Regions from separate parts of the Paenibacillus sp. FSL H3-0457 genome, predicted to be linked through region 2. Evidence: predicted binding sites of a transcription regulator. Region 2 holds the regulator's gene; the other holds the start of a gene.
What was found. The regulator Rex, encoded in region 2, represses fermentation and respiration genes when NADH is low (regulators of the CRP and FNR family bind a similar motif). The targets are predictions, from matches to a motif close to TTGTGAAATATTTCACAA.
Positions count from the first base shown of each region.

Region 1 (4,675 bases), 870 kb from region 2:
GGTCAGCAATTTCCCGCTTTCCTTGTTCCAATTCAAATAAGGCTTTTTCAGTTCGCTGAAGAAATGTTCTTCCAAAGTCGTTTAGTCGCAGCTTTCTCCCGATTCGATCAAATAAAGGGACTCCAAGGTCGTCCTCTAATCGTTGTATCGTTTTGCTCAGGGAGGATTGCGTGACATGCAGCTTTCCCGCAGCTTCCGTAACATGCTCGCATCGGGCCACCGTAAGGAAATATTTTAGTTGAAGAAGCTCCATTTGCACCATTCCTTCATTCCTTCTAGTTCATCAAATCATAACATATAATGCGTTGGAATAAATGAATACGTTCAAGTAAAATAACAGCAGAAGAGAGAGAGGTGCACCAATGAACGTTCGAAATAAAGGATTGATGTTAGCTGTTGGACTCGGAATTATGTTGAATCCGTTGAATTCCTCCATGATTTCGGTGGCAATCTCCAGGCTACAACAAGTGTATCAACTTAATTTTACAGCCGTTTCGTGGATTATTTTATCATTTTATATTGCCAGTGCTGTCGCTCAACCCGTTATGGGCAAGTGTAGTGATTTGTTTGGCCGCAGGAAGATCTTCCTCATGGGTCTTGTTATTGTTTTTGTGTCGTCCATGCTAGCTCCGTGGTCTCCCAGTTTTTCGTGGCTCATCGTATTCCGGATTGTTCAATCAATTGGCACAAGCATGATGGTGGCCGTCGGAATGGCGATTGTCAGAATGAACGTGACTGAAAAACAAGCCTCCGCCTTGTCCACCTTGGCTATATTCCTTTCAGGAGCGGCTGCAGTTGGACCTTTTATTGGTGGAGTATTGATTCATTGGTGGGACTGGCACAGCATATTCTTCGTTAATATTCCGTTTGTCATGGCAAGCTTTTGGTTCGCCTGGAAAACAATCCCGAAGGACGAGCAATCTCCGTCTATCTCTGGTCACATGTCCATTCGGCCATGGCTTGCGTTAATTGACGCACCAGGTATCCTGATGTTTACGGTAGCTTTGGTGACTCTGCTCATCGGTTTACTATCAGTAAATTCCACAGGAGATATTTCAACATGGCATCTGCTGACAGGGGGGATCGGGTTAATCGCACTCGTCATGTTCATCCGACATGAATTAAAAGCAGCCACGCCTTTTATCCCTCTGCGAACGTTTGCCTCATATCCCGAGATGACTTGGGTGAATGTGCAATACATGCTGGTGAACATCCTGTTTTACGCACTTTTTTTTGGAGTTCCTACGTATTTGAAGCAGGTACGTCATCTCAACGAAGTTCATACAGGAATGAGCATGCTAGCTTTGGGGTTATGCTCAGTCATTATTGCTCCGATCGCAGGACGCTGGATTGACAGATCAGGATCACGGCCAGCTCTGATCGTATCCGCTTCTTTAATGACATTTGGATCCATATTGATCGTTGTTATGAATGAAACTTCTCCAATCTTCATAATCATTGTTGCCTTAGCTTTATTTGGCATAAGTAACGGCCTAAACGCGGTCGGTATGCAAGCAGCACTGTTTAAAAGCACACCGAAAGAAATGATTGGAGTCGCATCGGGTATTTTTAATACATCACGCTACCTGGGGACCATTTTATCGTCGTTATTGATTGGAATTGTTATGGGGGATACATTCAATGTGACAGGATTTCAGATGCTTGGAATCATCCTTACGGTATTAGCTGCATCACTGATCATCATGAGCGTACGTCGCGAGGCAGGTGCGGTGAGTCCGGAGAAAGTAAAATAGAGAATCTTCCGTGCAATAACACGTTTACACCCAATGAATCAATAGCTCCATTGGGTGTATTTTTTGATTTTCACCAAGTTGTCAGAAAGAGTTGATCCTTTCTTGAACGTTTAGGGTAGAAGACGTGTCTTTGATTGAATTAGGTAAAAATAAAGATATAATAATTTTGATTAATAGGCTTGGTTAGTACATTAAGTGCATCAATATCAGATTTTAATAGGCATCCAATGATTGTTATTATCGGGGGCCTACAGGAGTAAACGCATTATAGGTGTGGCAAGATATCGTCATACCTAACTTTGTGAAATTTTTCGCAATTCTGCATTGAGCTTGGCCAAATCTGATATTGAATGTTTCTAAATTGAACAGAGTTTGAAAGGAGGCAACACAAAGAATGGCTATTGATACGGTTTTATGGAGCAGGCTGGTGACTGGTTTGACGCTCGGGTTCCACGTGATTTTTGCAACGCTTGGTGTCGGTGTACCTTTGATGATTGCTATTGCAGAGTTCATCGGCATTCGGAAGAAGGATCACCATTACATACTTATGGCAAAGAGGTGGTCCAGAGGGTTTGTCATTTCTGTGGCTGTTGGTGTTGTGACAGGTACAGCGATATCACTGCAGTTGGCCCTGGTATGGCCGAATTTTATGAAGCTGGCCGGGAATGTCATTGCACTGCCACTATTTATGGAAGTATTTGCATTCTTTTTTGAAGCAATATTCCTGGGTATTTATCTGTACACGTGGGATCGGTTCAAAAATCCATATATCCACTGGTTGCTGACCATCCCAATTGTCGCCGGGGCAGGCATGTCTGCTGTTTTTATTACAACAGTGAACGGATTCATGAACCAGCCTGAAGGTTTTGTCATGGAAGCAGGTCAATTCATGGCAGTGAACCCCGTACAAGCGATGCTGAATACGGCGACCTTCTCCAAAGTATTCCACGTATTAAGCTCGGCTTATCTGACAGGAGCTGCCCTGTTGGCAGGAATAGCAGCCTTTGCGATGCTGAGAAAAGGGGTGTCGGCCTACCACAAAAAAGGCTTGAATCTCATGATGGCCGTTGTGCTGGTATTCAGTTTATTAAATTCCTTAGCTGGAGATGTGTCTGCCAAATTTTTGGCTGAGCATCAGCCGGAGAAGCTCGCAGCTGCCGAGTGGCATTTCGAGACGGAAAGCGGCGCGGATTTGATTTTTTTGGGATGGCTGAATGCAGAACATGAAATTATAGGCGCTCTTCATTTGCCGAAACTGCTCAGTTTCCTTGCCTTTGGAGACTTTAACGCCGAGGTAACCGGGCTGAACGAATTTCCACCAGATGAACACCCGCCCTTACTTGTGCATTATTTATTTGATCTAATGGCTGGTATTGGATTCGCTCTGCTTGCTATATCAAGTCTGTACTTCCTGTTTGTATTCTGGAAGAAACGTAATCAGTTTAACAAGTGGATGCTTCGTATGGTTGCACTGAGTGCACCGCTTGCTTTTCTGGCCGTTGAGATGGGTTGGTTCTATGCAGAGATCGGGCGGCAGCCATGGATCATCCGAGGTTATATGCGGGTAGAAGAGGCCGCTACTTCTTCACCGAGTGTGAGAATTTTATTTTTCGTCTTCTTGCTTCTCTACATCCTGCTAGGCGTTATGTGTGTCGTCGTACTGAGACGGTTGTTCAATAACAATCCTGCTGAACTCGAGATGGAGAAATGGTTGAAGGAGAAGCATGATCAATCAGCCGAGAAAGGGGGCCAGGCATAATGAGTTATGAATTAATTGGTATTTCGGTACTCTGGCTGTTCTTGTACGGCTATCTTATTGTAGCTTCCATTGATTTTGGAGCAGGTTTCTTCGCCTTTTATGCACGCCTGACAAAGCAGGATCACCTGATTAATCGTCTGATCTCCCGTTATCTATCACCGGTCTGGGAGATCACCAATGTATTTTTTGTCTTTTTCTATATTGGCATCGTTGGATTCTTTCCGGATACTGCTTACTATTATGGCTCCGCGCTACTTGTTCCGGGAAGTATTGCCGTCATTTTACTTGCCATTCGTGGTTCATTCTATGCTTTCGAAAATTATGGTTCCAAAAAAAGTATCGTGTATTTGTTCTTATACGGAGCTACGGGTCTACTTATTCCAGCGTCATTGTCAGTGGCACTGACCCTGTCTGAAGGTGGCTTTATTTTGAAGCAGGGAGATACCGTTTCCCTGGATTACTGGGCACTATTTACGAATCCATTATCGTGGAGCATTGTTGGACTAGCCATCGTGTCCGTATTGTTCATTAGTGGGTCATTTCTCACATTTTACGCTTCTCGCGCAGAGGACCATTCGGCATTGAAGCTGATGCGGAACTATGCTTTGTTCTGGAGCACACCGACCATTATTCTCGCGCTGACTGCATTTATATATTTGGGTCAACACAATGAGCGTCATTTTCAAAATATGATGGATTTATGGTGGCTGCTGGCGCTTTCCGTTGCGTTTTTCATGATTGCCATGTGGCTGTTATATAACGGACGCCGTTATGGTTTAGCTTTTATATGCATCATGCTGCAATTTCTCACAGCCTTTTTCGCTTACGGGATTGGGCAATATCCTTACATTCTCGATCCATACATCACCATTCAGAGTAGCGCCACATCACCTGCAATGGGCTTTGCACTCGTCGTTGTGTTTATCGGTGGTCTGTGCTTGTTAATTCCTTCTCTAATCCTGGTCTTCAAACTGTTCCTGTTTGATGCGGATTATGTGAAAGGGAAAAAATAAAGGAGGAGCGTTCAATGAAAAGGAGAGGCAAATCCAATCTGATCTCGCAGCAAATGTCTTTACAACGAAAAAACAGACTTCTCCTTGCGATCATTTCGCTGGCCCTTGGTGTAGCTATTATAAGCCAGGCCACTTTGGTGGCTGAAGCA
Region 1 covers NZ_CP150283.1:3,418,130-3,422,804, forward strand. Annotated here, with positions in the region: gene MHH25_RS15205 (LysR family transcriptional regulator) at 1-253, opposite strand, end outside; gene MHH25_RS15210 (MFS transporter) at 363-1,754, shown strand; gene MHH25_RS15215 (cytochrome ubiquinol oxidase subunit I) at 2,149-3,513, shown strand; gene MHH25_RS15220 (cytochrome d ubiquinol oxidase subunit II) at 3,513-4,526, shown strand; gene cydD (thiol reductant ABC exporter subunit CydD) at 4,541-4,675, shown strand, end outside.
Region 1: a site for Rex is predicted at 2,054-2,071, ahead of MHH25_RS15215 (cytochrome ubiquinol oxidase subunit I). Genes of this name have one in related genera too.

Region 2 (4,675 bases):
CGAACTTCCGGATTTCTTCATGTTTGATCAGAAAGTCAAGCGCTTCACGCAATTCCTGCTTAGCACTGTCTTGTCCGCCAATTTCTTCAAAAGTAAGCTTGGAAGGTCCTTTTTTCTTCCGTTTACGTTCCTGTGCAGCGCCTACTGTAATCCCGCCACGCATTTGCATCATGAACAGCAAAGCTCCGACAAGCACTGCTGCAATCAGGATCGGAACAATATTAACACCAGTAAAAGCAAGGAAAATAATCAATACGGGAAAAAATCCGATGGCAACTTCTTTTGTCCACTTAGGCATTAGGCCACACTCCTATCTGACCGGGCACACGCGGCAGAATAATAAACTTGCTGGCATCTCCGTCTCTGAGACTGACATATACATTGTTGTCATCCATCGCTGTATTTACCTTCATTCCATTCGTCGCCATCTTGGACAACGTTGGTGTAATCTCGGTGTATTGCTTGTTCTCCATCGCCTGAGCTACGGTGAACATCGCATCCCCCCACCAACTTTCCAGTGCTTCACTGGAATGATCCACAACATCCAACTTTAGTGAGCGTGTTCCAATCAGGGTCTGTCCTTCTTTGTGAATATATTGTACCAGTCTGCCCAAATCAACATCAGGTTGCAGATCCAGTTTCAATTGTACGTCATTGCGGTTAATAGTTAATTGAACGTCATTGACTCCATCGTACTGGGTTACCATTTTTTCAATCGGATTCTGCACAGCCACCTGACGATATACAAACCAACCTCCAAACAACACAACGGCTGAAATGACGGCAGTTAAAGCAATAGGCAATACTTTTAGCTTCAAGTGAATTACCCCTCCCAGAATTTGGCCCAACCTACTGGCTTATTGGTATATACGAATATGTGCACATTGACTCCTGCGATAATTTTGACAGGTTTATTTGTTTTGAATGTAACTTTGAGTACATATCTGAGTATATCACATCGTATATACAATTTCGAAGGCGAAAATATGAATAAATTATTAATTTTAACTATTTAAATCAAATATGTTTACAGACAACACAAAGAACCGGTTCAGTCGGATATCCGTCTGCCGGTTCTTTCATTTCTTTAATTCTCTAGTTATCTCACTCTATCTTGTTCTAGCTGTTCGGGAGTGTGTAGACCAGGTCCACCTGTTCTCCGTTGCTAAAACGATAAAAGCGATAGTGGTTATGCGTACCGTCTTTATAATACACTTGCCACACATATATTCCATTCACAACTCCGGGCATGATTCGTTTAATCTCACCGGCAGGAACTTCAGAACTGAAGCGATTGCGTATCTGCGCTTCGGACATGCCATTCTGCAGCAGCTCACTGTGTACAGCGTTTGCACCCTTAACCGGTTGATTGTTTGCATCGAATTTAACCCAGACCATAACATCCTGGTTATCCTTGTTTTTGCCGATCAGGGTCCAGTAGATGTTGTCAGAGCCTTCTTTGTCTCCCCAGATGTACTTGCGCAATTCATCATAGGATGTAATGCCCAGTTGCTCCTGTGCTGCTTGTATGGCGAGCGCTTCTTCCTTGCGTTGGTCCTGCGTGACATGGACGTAATAACGCTGAAGTCCAAACAGAATCAGAACCAGTGCAAGCAGCGAAATCCATATCCACTTCTTTTTTTTCTTCAAAAGCCGAACTTCCTTTCCCTATGATGCTGTCCTGCAATTAACGAGCAAGCAGACCATCAAATGCCAATTGAGACTCACGCAAAATGCGTTCTTCATCCAACGTCAGACATTCGCCATGTTTCACCACTTGTTTTCCATCCACCCATACGTGCTCAACATCTTTAGCAGAAGCCGAGTAGATTGTATGTGAGATCAGGTCTGTATGTGGATAGAAATGTGCCTGTTCAATGTCCAAGGCGATAAAGTCAGCCTTCATGCCAACCTGGAGTGCTCCGGTATTGTTCAAGAAGATAGATTTGGCACCGTATGACGTTCCGAGTAATAACGCTTCGCCTGCTGGCACTGCCGTCGGGTCACCAGATACACCTTTGTGGATCAATGCAGCCAGTCTCATTTCCTCGAACATATCCAGGTTGTTGTTGCTTGCCGGTCCGTCTGTTCCGAGTGACACGGTAACTCCAGCTTTCAGCAACGCAGGTACCCGCGCAACACCGGAAGCGAGTTTCAGATTACTTCCCGGGTTATGGGATACAGCCACATCATGGCGGGCCAGAATCTCAATCTCTTCGTCATTCAGATGCACCGCATGTGCAACCAGGGATGGACGAGAGAAAAAGCCCAGTTTCTCCAGATGTGCCACAGGACGCAGTCCATAATCAGCCACGTTCTGCTCGACTTCACGAAGCGTTTCCGACATATGTGTATGAAGGGGAAGGTTTAGGTCGTTCGCGACCTGCACAAGCTTCTCTATGTAGTCAGGAGGGCATGTATATGGGGCGTGTGGCGAGATTACGGTTGTAATGCGACCATCTGCCTGTCCATTCCACTCACGTGCAAACGCTGCCGACTCCTCCAGCTTCCGCAATTGTTCTTCTTCCGAGCACAGCCCGATTACACCACGTGCCAGTGCTGCTCTAACGCCGGATTGCTCCACAACTTTGGCAACTTGATCCATGTGATCGTACATGTCCAGGAAAGCTGTAGTTCCGCCTTTCAACATTTCAAGCACTGATAGCGAAGTTCCCCAATATACATCTTCTGAAGTCATTTTCGCTTCCATCGGCCACATTTTTTCCTGCAACCATACTTGCAATGCAAGATCGTCTCCGTGCCCTCTGAGCAACGACATCGCTGCATGACCATGCGTATTGATCAGACCCGGCAGGAAGAACAGTCCTTTTCCATCCACTTTGGTACAATTTTTGTCTTCATCCGGCAATGTCTCACCAATATGCACAATCTTGTCATTCTCAACAACCATGTATCCGTGGACCACGTTCCATGTTGTGCCGCCTTCATTAACGGCAAATTTGCCGTTGTGAATTACCCATCTATTTGTTGTCATCTTCCTCGTCGTCCTTTCCAGTCTCCAAGTAATAGGCCAAACTAAGCAGATCCGTTGTAAAGTCAGCATGGTGAATGCGGATATGCGGCGGTGTTTTTAGAATGGTTGGTGCAAAATTAAGGATCGCTTCAATTCCTGATTCAATAAGCTGATCGGCTACATTTTGGGCTTCCGTATCCGGAACCGTGATAATTCCGATGCGAATGTTTTCCATTTTAACCGCTTCCGTCAATTCATCCATTGGTTTTACCGTCAAACTGTTGATTTGACTACCTATCTTCGGTCCATATGCATCAAATACAGCAACAATCTTCATGTTGTCTTTCAGATATGCGTTGTAGTTGGACAAGGCTTGACCGAGGTTACCCGCTCCTACCAGAGCTACATTAATTTGCTGATCGATTTTGAGAATGTGACGAATTTTTTCGATCAGATAGGATACATCATACCCGATCCCTTTACGACCAAAATCACCGAAGTAAGCCAGGTCTTTACGAATTTGGGCCGGATTCAGATCCAGCCTCTGTCCAAGCTCTTGAGAAGAAACAGTAGCCACCTCACGCTGATGCAACTCGTTCAAATAACGCAAGTATACAGGCAGACGTCGTACCACCGCTTCCGAAATTTTATCCGATTTCATTCTTGCTCCCCCTTACCAAGGCCACGATAAAATAATAGATGAAAAGATGAGCATTCTGTATAAAACTCAAAGATAAACGTGACATTTTATACGGAATGCTCCTTGTAATTTAGGTTATAAGTTCTTACGTGCAACTGCTTTAATCGGATACGGAAATATCTAATAAAGTTTAACGCCAAACGATAGTGTCATGCAATGATATAACGAACAAAACAACCATTATTTTTGTTCATTAGCAGGTTTTTCCAACCACTCGGTAATTCGTGGAACCATTTGCTCCGTGAGCATATGCTCCATTTTGGGACCAGGTAATGAGTACAAAAAGAATTTACCATAATACGCTTCAATCACCCGTGTATCATAAACAATGACAATTCCTCTGTCCTTCGCTGTACGCACCAACCGGCCAAATCCCTGCTTGAAACGAATGACCGCTTGCGGCACGGACAGTTTCATGAACGGATTTTTCTTCTGTTCCTGAAGCAACTCACTCTTGGCTTCCACCAACGGATGATTCGGTGGCTGGAACGGCAGTCGCACAATAGCGAGACAGGTTAGCGCCTCTCCCGGGATATCTACACCCTCCCAGAAGCTGCTTGTGCCCAGAAGTACCGTAGCTTTGGCATCTTGGAACCTGCGAGTCAATTTGGAACGACTTCCACTGTCAACGCCTTGACCAAGCAACGAGATGTCGTTGCCAGACAGTGCCTCCTTCAGCGGATCATAGACCTGTCGCAACATCTTGTATGAAGTAAACAGAACCATCATGCGTCCACGCGTAGCAATTGCCGTCTCTGCGAGTGATTGCACCAGCATATTAACAAAGTGCGCATCACCCACACTTCCCTTCACACTTGGGAAATCACGCGGAATCACCAGAAGTGCCTGATCGCGATAGTTGAAAGGTGATGGCAACATCGACGTTAATAGCCGATTGTTCTCGGCGGCTTCCTGCAAGCCAAGCTGTTCAATCATGAACTGGAATGACTTATCTACCGAAAGCGTAGCCGATGTAAGCACAACACTTTTCTTTTTATCAA
Region 2 covers NZ_CP150283.1:4,286,104-4,290,778, forward strand. Annotated here, with positions in the region: gene MHH25_RS18900 (AAA family ATPase) at 1-298, opposite strand, end outside; gene MHH25_RS18905 (hypothetical protein) at 291-818, opposite strand; gene MHH25_RS18910 (DUF5590 domain-containing protein) at 1,120-1,650, opposite strand; gene MHH25_RS18915 (amidohydrolase) at 1,688-2,995, opposite strand; gene MHH25_RS18920 (redox-sensing transcriptional repressor Rex) at 2,982-3,635, opposite strand; gene dinG (ATP-dependent DNA helicase DinG) at 3,855-4,675, opposite strand, start outside.